One region of the Blastococcus sp. SYSU DS0669 genome, then DNA from elsewhere that is predicted to be linked to it. Evidence: riboswitches for the same ligand, from Rfam matches in the RefSeq annotation. Region 1 holds a riboswitch; the other holds the start of a gene.
What was found. A riboswitch is a leader RNA that binds a small molecule or an ion and turns the genes downstream of it on or off. The one in region 1 is predicted to bind S-adenosylmethionine.
Positions count from the first base shown of each region.

Region 2: another riboswitch for S-adenosylmethionine. It lies ahead of ACI792_RS08925 (bifunctional o-acetylhomoserine/o-acetylserine sulfhydrylase); the one in region 1 lies ahead of thrC (threonine synthase).

Region 1 covers NZ_JBJHAE010000001.1:443,711-448,887, reverse strand. The annotation lists gene ACI792_RS02120 (alpha/beta fold hydrolase) at 1-437, shown strand, start outside; gene ACI792_RS02115 (ABC transporter permease) at 524-1,390, shown strand; gene ACI792_RS02110 (HAD family hydrolase) at 1,499-2,320, opposite strand; SAM riboswitch class I at 2,379-2,513, shown strand; gene thrC (threonine synthase) at 2,526-3,827, shown strand; gene ACI792_RS02100 (cold-shock protein) at 4,001-4,201, shown strand; gene groL (chaperonin GroEL) at 4,439-5,177, shown strand, end outside.
Region 2 covers NZ_JBJHAE010000006.1:92,253-97,429, forward strand. The annotation lists gene ACI792_RS08910 (threonine aldolase family protein) at 1-395, opposite strand, end outside; gene ACI792_RS08915 (YdeI/OmpD-associated family protein) at 400-999, opposite strand; gene metX (homoserine O-acetyltransferase MetX) at 1,039-2,115, opposite strand; gene ACI792_RS08925 (bifunctional o-acetylhomoserine/o-acetylserine sulfhydrylase) at 2,117-3,409, opposite strand; SAM riboswitch class IV at 3,453-3,568, opposite strand; gene ACI792_RS08930 (hypothetical protein) at 3,657-4,142, opposite strand; gene ACI792_RS08935 (mechanosensitive ion channel family protein) at 4,139-5,035, opposite strand.

The sequences.
Region 1 (5,177 bases):
ACGAGCCGACCAACGGGCTGGACCCGCCGCAGATCCACGCCATGCGCGAGGTGCTGCGCTCCTACGCCGCCACCGGCCGCACGGTGATCGTCTCCAGCCACCTGCTCAGCGAGATCGAGCAGACCTGCAGCCACGTCGTCGTGATGGCGAAGGGGCAGAAGATCACGCAGGGCACCGTGGAGGAGATCGTCGGTACCGGCGGCTCGGTGCTGGTCGGCCTGGCCGACGAGGCCGACACCGACCGGGCGGTCGCCGTCCTCTCGTCGCTGCCGGGGGTGACCGCCGGGCGCACCGACGAGGGCCTCGTGGCCGAGCTCGACGGCGCCCGGCGCGCCGACGTGCTGCAGGCGCTGGTGGCCGCGGGGGTCGCCGTCGAGCAGTTCACGCCGCGACGCCGGCTCGAGGACGCCTTCCTGGCGCTGGTGGGGGAGTCGTGACGACGGGCGCCCGCGAGGACGACGGTCGAGGGGGCCTCGCAGGGAGCGTCAGCGACCGGGGAGCGGATCGAGGCCGGAGTCCAGCCATGACAGAGCACGTGCAGCCGACCGGCGCGGTCGCCGGCTACCGGCCCGAGCGCACGCTGCGGTTGTCGGTCGAGCTGCGCCGCCAGTTCAAGCGGCGGCGCACCCTCGGCGTCTTCGCGCTGATGGTCGCGCTGCCCCTGGTGCTCATCGCCGCGCTGCAGCTGGGCGCCAGCGAGGAGGCGGCGGAGAACACCCGGATCAACCTGGTGGACGTCGCGACGGCGAGCGGGCTGAACTTCACCCTGTTCGTGCTGTTCGCGACCACGGGCTTCTTCCTCGTCGTGGTCTACGCGCTGTTCTTCGGTGACACCGTGGCCGTGGAGGCGCAGTGGGGGTCGCTGCGGTACGCGCTGGCCACCCCGGTCCCGCGGATGCGCCTGCTCCGGCAGAAGTGGCTGGCCGCGCTGGTGCAGTCCGTCGCCGCGCTGCTCACGCTCGCGGCGGTGGCGGTGGTCGCCGGGGGCATCGCCTTCGGCTTCGGCGACATCAGGACGCCGGTCGGCGTGGGGATCGACCAGGGCGAGGGCATGCTCCGGCTGGCCGGGATGCTCGGCTACCTCGCCGTCCACCTGCTCGTCGTCGGAGCGCTGGCGTTCTGGTTCTCCACCATCACCGACGCGCCGCTGGCCGCGGTCGGCGGCGCGGTGTTCACCATGGTCGTCTTCGCGATCCTCGACCAGGTCGAGCAGCTGGGCTCGATCCGCGACTGGTTCCCGACGGCGGAGGAGTTCGCCTGGACCGACCTGCTGCAGACGCCGGTCGACGACGGCGACCTGTTCCGCGGCGTCATCCAGTCGCTGGTCTACATCGCCGTCTTCACCGCACTGGGCTTCCGGCACTTCGCCCGCCGCGACGTCACGTCGTAGCTGTCGCCCTGCCGGCGACACCGCGGCGAGGTGCCGTCCCGGCCGGCGTGGAGCCGCTGCGTCGCGCCTGCGCGGACCCCTCCGGGGCCCACTCGGCACGACGCGGCGTCACAGGCTCTGCCGCACGGCCTGGGCCCAGCCCTCGCCCATCGCGTCAGCGGTGACCGAGGCGTTCGGGACGGCGGCCAGCGCGTCGGCCATGCCGTCGGCGGCGGCGCCGTTCGCGGTGATCCACAACCGGCCCACCGCGGGCGCCATCTCCAGGTCGCTGACGCTGTCCCCGATGGCCACGGCGTCGGCGGGGGAGAGGCCGCGCCGCTCCAGGTCCCAGGCGATCGCCGCGCCCTTGGAGATGCCGCGCGGCATCAGGTGGTAGACCCGCGGGGGCCCGGCGTCGGCATCCAGCCCCATCCAGGAGGCCCGCTGGATCGAGCCGTTGTCCTTCAGCGTCAGCCAGCCCGCCCCCCGCTCGGCCAGCCAGGCGTCGACGGCGAGGGGGTCCAGCCGGCCGCGCAGGAGCGCGTCCGCGGCGTGGGTGGCGTGCCACGGCGCGTGCCACTCGATCCGGCCGGGGTGCTCGGCGAACAGGTCCTCGACGATCCCGAGCTCGGCCATGACCTCCATCGGCGTCCGGTCGCCGTACTGCGGGGGCAGCGCGCCGCGGAGCCGGTGGGTGTTCCGGCCCGAGCCCCAGCCGATGGTGGCGCCCAGTTCGGCGATCGCGCCGTCGGCCGCGAAGATGCGCGCGGCCTCCACCACCTGCTCGTAGGTGCGGCCGCTGACCAGCACCAACGCCACCCCGGCGCGGTGCAGGTCGAGCAGCGCGCCGGCCGGCCCGTCGGTCAGCTCCCGCCCCTCCGTGTGCCAGAAGGAGCCCCGCGGCCCCACCATCGTGCCGTCGAGGTCGGTGTAGACGACGCGCGCGCTCACCGGGCCATCCTGTCCGGCCGTCGGGCGCCGCGCGCCACTGGGTAGAGTCCACGCCGTTCACTCATCCAGAGGGGCAGAGGGACACGGCCCGATGAAGCCCCGGCAACCGCCGCCTGCAGCGCTCCGCGCGACGGGCGGGAGGTGCCAATTCCGTCCCGCGCGGCTCGACGGCCCGCAGCGGGGAAGATGAGGAGGTAGTCGTCGCATGACCCTCACCGCTCCCGGTTCCGCCCAGGCCGACTCCAGCGCAGGCGGCCCGGTGCCACCCTGTCCGGCCCGCGGGCTCGTCTGCCGCAACTGCGGCGCCACGTTCGGCCTCATCGCCCAGCACGCCTGCGCCGAGTGCTTCGGCCCGCTGGAGGTCGACTACGACCCCGAGCTGATGAAGGCCGTCACCCGCGAGCAGATCGAGGCCGGGCCGCAGAACATCTGGCGGTACGTGGCCCTGCTCCCGGTGGGCCAGCACCCGGCCGACCGGGTCACGCTCGACCCCGGCATGACCCCGCTGGTCCGCGCCGACCGGCTCGCCGCCGAGCTCGGGCTCACCGGCGGCCTCTGGGTCAAGGACGACTCCGCCAACCCCACCCACTCCTTCAAGGACCGCGTGGTCAGCCTGGCCGCGACCGCCGCCAAGGGGCTGGGCTACACCAAGATCGCCGCCGCCTCCACCGGCAACCTGGCCAACTCGGTGGCCGCGCACGCCGCCCGCGTCGGCCTGCCGTCGTTCGTCTTCATCCCGAGCGACCTCGAGCCCGGCAAGGTGGTCCAGTCCGCGGTCTACGGCCAGACGCTGGTCGCCGTCGACGGCTCCTACGACGACGTCAACCGGCTGACCAGCGAGCTCGGCGAGACCGACGAGTTCGAGGACACCGCGTTCGTCAACCAGAACGTCCGGCCCTACTACGCCGAGGGCTCCAAGACGATGGGCTACGAGATCGCCGAGCAGCTCGGCTGGCGCATCCCCGCCCAGGTCGTCATCCCCATGGCGTCCGGCTCGCTGCTGACCAAGGTCGACAAGGCCTTCCGCGAGCTGACCGCGGCCGGCATCGTCGAGGCGTCCGAGTGGAGGATCTTCGGCGCCCAGTCGGCCGGGTGCGACCCGATCGCCACCGCGTTCGACAACGGGTGGGACGTCGTCAAGCCGGTGAAGCCGACCGGGATCGCCAAGTCGCTGAACATCGGCAACCCCGCCGACGGCCCCTACGCCCTGGACGCCATCCGGCGCACCGGGGGTGCGGTGGCCCGCGTCGGTGACGACGAGATCGTGCAGGGCATCCGAGACCTCGCCCGCACCACCGGCGTCTTCGCCGAGACCGCCGGCGGCGTGACCGTCGCGGTCCTGCGCAAGCTCGTCGAGGGCGGGCAGCTCGACCCGGCCAAGGAGACCGTCGTCCTCAACACCGGCGAGGGGCTCAAGACCCTCGACCCGCTCGAGCCGGTCGTCGGCCCCACCCACCGGGTGGAGCCGTCGTTGAAGTCGGTGCGGGCCGCCGGCCTCATCGGCTGATCCGCGTCGCCCGATCCGGCAACACAGCGGCGGAGAACCACGTGCACCCGGTGGGTGCTGATGTACCTTCTCGCGCGGTTCCAGTTCCATGTTCGTGATATGCGGGCGGAAGAGCTAGGCCCGGTCCCCCGATCCAGAGGGGCCGTCCGCACGCACGAAACGTGGGAGCACACGTGGCACAGGGCACCGTGAAGTGGTTCAACGCCGAGAAGGGCTTCGGCTTCATCGCCGTCGACGGCGGCCAGGACGTCTTCGTCCACTACTCGGCCATCCAGATGGACGGGTACAAGAGCCTCGACGAGGGTCAGCGCGTCGAGTTCGAGGTCGTCCAGGGCTCGAAGGGCCCGCAGGCCGACGCCGTCCGCAGCGCCTGAGACACCCGCGGCACCGGAGGCCCGGTCCCCCTCGAGGGGGCCGGGCCTCCGTCCGTCCTTGCACCCGCCGGGGTGGAGTGCCAGACTCGGTTCTGGCACTCGTACCCTTTGAGTGCCAATCAGGTCGGAACGGTGAGGCACCGGTCGGTGGACCGAAGGAGCGTCCACGCCGCTGGTGTCGTCCGTCGCGGGCACCAACCGGCCGTGCAGCGATCCACGCTCGGAGGACATCACCACATGGCCAAGATGATCGCGTTCAACGAAGAGGCACGCCGCGGCCTCGAGCGAGGGATGAACACCCTCGCCGACGCCGTCAAGGTGACGCTCGGCCCCCGTGGCCGGAACGTCGTTCTGGAGAAGAAGTGGGGCGCGCCCACCATCACCAACGATGGTGTGAGCATCGCCAAGGAGATCGAGCTCGAGGACCCCTGGGAGAAGATCGGGGCCGAGCTCGTCAAGGAGGTCGCCAAGAAGACCGACGACGTCGCGGGTGACGGCACCACCACCGCCACCGTGCTGGCCCAGGCGCTCGTCCGCGAGGGTCTGCGCAACGTCGCCGCCGGCGCCAACCCGATGGCCCTGAAGAAGGGCATCGAGGCCGCCGTCGCCTCGGTCAGCGAGTACCTCCTCGCCACCGCCAAGGACGTCGAGACCAAGGAGCAGATCGCCGCGACCGCGTCGATCTCCGCTGCCGACCCCGCCATCGGTGAGCTCATCGCCGAGGCGATGGACAAGGTCGGCAAGGAAGGTGTCATCACCGTCGAGGAGAGCAACACCTTCGGGCTCGAGCTCGAGCTCACCGAGGGCATGCGCTTCGACAAGGGCTACATCTCGCCCTACTTCGTCACCGACGCCGAGCGCATGGAGGCCGTCCTCGACGACCCGTACGTGCTCGTCGTCAACTCGAAGATCAGCTCGGTCAAGGACCTGCTCCCGCTGCTGGAGAAGGTCATGCAGTCGGGCAAGCCGCTGGCCA
Region 2 (5,177 bases), on a different contig from region 1:
TCGGCGACGGCGTCGAGGTCAGCCCGCAACAGCAGGCGGTACCGGTCGCCCGCCGGGCGCAGGACCATGCCGTGCAGCCGCTCGAACGCCTGCTCCTCGTGCCGGATCAGGTGGCTCTCGGGGTGGCAGACGACGGTGCGCCGGCCGCGCCGCTCGGCGTGCACCCGCAGCGCCGCCTGCTGGGCCATGACGCCGCTGGGCAGGTACACCGCCGCGGGCAACCCGAGCAGCTCCGCCACCTCGGCCTCGAGCTCGCTGACCACTCCGCCCTCGCCGTACCGGTCGGGGGCGGTGCCGGGCGGGACCGTGGCCAGCAGGTCGGCCGGGCGCCAGTCGCCGTGCCCCGTCAGCGCGCGGGTGCAGGCATCGCGCAGGGCGAGGAGGTCGTCGTCCACCCGGTCAGTCTCGCCCGCCGGGCGGGGGGTGGAAGGGGCGGCCCGCGGCCAGCCGCTCCACGCAGGCCGCGACCCGCTTCGCCCGGCCGGCGGGGGTGGCGGCGGTGTGCACCCGCCACAGGACGGCGTAGCGGTTCTGCCCGTCCAGGGCGTCGAAGGCGGCCCGCGCGCCGGGCTCGGCGTCCAGAGCGGCGGCGAGGTCGTCGGGCACCGTGATGGTGGCCGCGCCCGGGTAGGCGCGCTCCCACCGGCCGTCGGCCCGCGCCGCCTCCACCGCAGCCAGTCCGGCCGGGCGCATCCGTCCCTCGGCGATCAGCCGCTCCACGGTGGCGACGTTCTTCTGCGACCAGACGCTCCGCGGGCGGCGCGGGGTGAGCCGCAGCAGGTGGTAGGAGTCGTCCAGCCGGAGCCCGCGCCCGTCGATCCAGCCGAAGCAGAGCGCCGACTCGACGACCTCGGCGGAGGTGAGGGAGGGGATGCCCGAGCCCTTGCGCGCGATCTGCACGTACAGCCCCGGGGCGGTGGCGTGCTCGGCCTCCAGCCAGGCCTCGAAGGCGGGCTGGTCGGGGAACGGCAGCATCGGCAGGTCCGTCGGCGTCGGCACGCCGCCATCCTGGCCCCCGGGTGCGACAACCGGGCGCCGTCAGCCCGCGAGCAGCTCGCGCAGCAGCGCGTCGACCGCCGCCGTCTCGACCAGGAAGCCGTCGTGCCCGTGGGGCGAGCCGATGAGCCGCAGCGGCACGCCGAGCGCGTCGGCCACCCGCTGCTGCTGCTCCGGTGGGTACAGCCGGTCGCTGTCCACGCCGGCGACCAGGGCGCGGGCGGTCACGCCGGCCAGCGCCACCTCCACGCCGCCGCGGCCCCGGCCGACGTCCCAGCTGTTCATGGCCTCGGTGAGCACCACGTAGCTCCCGGCGTCGAACCGGCGGGTCAGCTTGGCCCCGTGGTGCTGCAGGTAGGAGGCGACGGCGAATCGGCCGTCCTCCTGCAGGCGCGCGCCGAAACGCGCCTCGAGCTCCGCGGCGCTGCGGTAGGTGAGGTGGGCGATCCGGCGGGCGACGTCGAGGCCGTCCGCCGGCGGGTCGCCCGGCGGGTAGTCCCCGCCGCGCCAGCGGGGGTCGGCGCGCACGGCCGCCTGCTGGGTGGTCTGCGTGCCGATCTGGTCGGCCGAGGCGACGGCGGTGGAGGCGAGGAAGAACAGCCCCGCCACCCGCCCGGGGAACCGGACCGCCCACTCCAGTGCCCGCATGCCGCCCATGGAGCCGCCGGCGACGGCGGCGAAGCGCTGGACGCCCAGCGCGTCGGCGAGCGCCGCCTCGGCCCGGACCTGGTCGCCGACCGTGATCTCCGGGAAGCGCGAGCCCCACGCTCGCCCGTCCGGCGCGGGTGACGACGGCCCGGTCGTCCCCTGGCAGCCGCCCAGGACGTTCGCGCAGACGACGAAGAACCGGTCGGTGTCCAGCGCGGCGCCCGGGCCCACGACGCCGCCCCACCAGCCGGGCGTCGGGTGCCCCGGCCCGCGGTCGCCCACCACGTGGCTGTCACCGGTCAGCGCGTGCTCGACCAGCACGGCGTTGCCGCCGTCCGGGGCGAGCGTCCCCCAGGTCTCGTAGGCGATCCGCACGCCGGGCAGGTTGCCGCCGCGCTCCAGCTCGAACGGGGCGGGCAGGTCGAGGAAGCGCCGGCCGCCCGCCGGATCCCCCTCGGCCCACCCGCCCACGTCAGGCGGACTTGGCGGCGCGGAAGCCGGCCTCGAGGTCGGCGAGGATGTCCTCGATCCCCTCCAGGCCCACGGCGAGGCGCACCAGGCCCGGCGTGACGCCGGTGGTCAGCTGCTCCTCGGGGGTGAGCTGGGAGTGCGTCGTCGAGGCCGGGTGGATCACCAGGCTGCGCACGTCGCCGATGTTGGCGACGTGGCTGTGCAGTTCCAGGGCCTCCACGAACCGCTTGCCGGCCTCCACGCCGCCGTGCAGCTCGAAGGTCAGGACGGCGCCGGCGCCCTTCGGCGCGTACTTCTGCTGCGCGGCGTGCCACGGCGAGGACGGCAGCCCCGGGTAGTTCACCCGCTCGACGGCGTCGTGGGCCTCGAGGAACTCGGCCACCCGCTGCGCGTTCTGCACGTGCCGCTCCATGCGCAGGGAGAGCGTCTCGATGCCCTGCACCACCAGGAAGGCGTTGAACGGCGAGACCGCGGGCCCCAGGTCGCGCAGCAGCTGCACCCGGGCCTTCAGCGCGAACGCCGGTGCGCCGAGGTCGGCGTAGACGACGCCGTGGTACGTGGGGTCGGCGGTGGTGAACATCGGGTGCCGGCCGCCGGTCCAGTCGAACGACCCGCCGTCGACGATGAGCCCGGCGATGACGGTGCCGTGGCCGCCGAGGTACTTGGTGGCCGAGTGGACGACGACGTCGGCGCCGAACTCCAGCGGCCGGACCAGGTAGGGCGTCGCGATGGTGTTGTCGACGATGAGCGGGACGCCGTTGCGGTGGGCGACGCCGGCGACGGTCTCGATGTCGAGGATGTCGCCCTTCGGGTTGCCGATCGACTCGGCGAAGAAGGCCCGGGTGTTCTCCTGCACGAGGGACTGCCAGTTCTCCGGGTCGTCGGGGTCCTCGACGAAGGAGACGGTGATGCCCATCTTCGGCAGCGAGTGGTGCAGCAGGTTGTACGTGCCGCCGTACAGGGACGCCGACGCGACGAGGTGGTCGCCGGCCTCGGCGAGGTTGAGGATGGCGAGGGTCTCCGCGGCCTGGCCGGAGGCGACGGCGAGCGCGGCGACGCCGCCCTCCAGCGACGCGACGCGCTGCTCCAGCGCATCCTGCGTCGGGTTCATGATCCGCGTGTAGATGTTGCCCATCTCGGCCAGCGCGAAGAGGTCCGCCGCGTGCTGGGTGTCGCGGAACTGGTAGGCGGTGGTCGCGTAGATCGGCAGCGCGCGGGCGCCGGTCGTGGGGTCGGGGCTCGTGCCGGCGTGGATCTGCCGGGTCTCGAAGCTCCAGCTCTGCGGGTCGGTCATGCGCCGTCTCCTTCGCTCGCGGGAGATCCCGCGGCGCACGGGAGCTCCGTCCTTGCCGGGGGCGGGGCGCCGACCGGCCGGCTCTTCCCCTGGAGCACCTCAGACGGAGTTGAGGTTGCCGGGCAGCCAGCCAGGTGCTTCGCGCTGCCTCTCAGGAGCCGACGTGATCCTAGGACGCTCCGCCGGGCGACGCACACCCGCCCGGACTCGGGCAGCGATGTCCCACGTGAAACAGCGGCCCACGGTCCTAGGAGCCGGGCGCGGTCTCCTCGCCCGTGCCGCCGGTCGGCGCGGGGGCGGGCGTCTCCGGCGCCGTGGTGGTCGTGCCCGGCGCGGTGGTGGTGGGCGCGGAGGGCGAGGTGGTCGGCTCGGGCTGCTGCGTCGTCGTCACCGGCTCCTCGGTCGGCGGCGTCTCCTCCGTCTGCGTGGGCTCCGTCGTGCCCGCCGGGTCGGTCGGCTCGGTGACCGCCGTCTCCCCGGTCGCGGGCGCGCCCTGCGCAGGGGGCTTGACGTTCAGCCAGAGGGCGAAGACCGCCACGAAGAGGATGGCGAGCACGACGGTGGAGGTGCGGGCGCGGCCCAGGTGCCGGGGGATCGACGCCCACCAGCCGTGCCGCGGCGCCGGCGACGGCGAGTCGGCGGGCGAGCCCGGCGCGGCGGCGGGGGCGGTGCTCACGGTGGGCTCCTCGGAGGCGCGGGCGGCCGGGTCGCGGCGCTCGTCGGGTGTCTTCACCGGACCCCCTCCTGGACGGCCGTCGCGCCGTCCTGCGCCAGGGGCGCCGTCGTGGGCGGCGGCACCTGCATGCCCTGGCTGCGGAACGCCTGGACGATGCGGGCGCGCAGGTCCCGGCCCACCTCGAACTGCTTGCCGGGCAGCGTGCGGGCGACCACCCGCACGTTCACCTCGTCCAACCCGAGGGTCTCGACGCCCATCACGGTGGGCGGGTCGAGCAGCAGCGGCCGCATGGCCGGGTCGCGGAACGCCTCCCGGCCCACCCCGCGCAGGACCTCGTTGGCCCGGTTGACGTCGACGGTGGTCGGCAGGGGGACGTCGACGACGGCGCGCGCCCAGTCGCGGGACAGGTTGATGACCTTGACGATCTGGCCGTTGGGGATGGTCACGACCTCGCCGTCGGGCGAGCGCATCCGGGTGACCCGCAGCGTGACGTCCTCGACCGTGCCGTTCGCCGGGTCGCCCCCGCCGACCACCTGGATCGAGACGACGTCCCCGAACCCGTACTGGCGCTCGGTGATGATGAAGAACCCGGCCAGCACGTCACCGACGATGCGCTGCGCTCCGAAGCCCAGACCGACGCCGAGCACGGTCGCCGGCGCGACGAGGCCGGTCACCGGGATGCCGAGGCGGTCGAGGATGAAGAAGACCGAGATCGAGTAGATGAGCACGACCAGGGCCCAGGTGAGCACCTGGGTCAGCGAGTGGCGGTGCTTGGCGGCCTCCGACCGGACGAGCGCGTCGCCGCCGGTGGAGTTCCGGTCGATCCGGTCGGTGATCTTGTCGCCGACCCAGCCGACGAAGCGGGCGAGCAGCACCGACCCGAGCACGATCAGCACGACCTCGAGACCGCGCCCGGCCAGCCAGTCCAGCACGTCTCTCAACGCGTCCACGTGGCGGCACTCCGTTCGTCGGGGGAAGCGACCCTCCCACCATGCTCACCGCCGGACGGCGATGCCAGCCCGAGCCGCCGCGGCGCGCGTCCGGAACGGCCGGGCACGCCGCTGACCTGCGGCGCAGCGGTTGCGGAGAGAT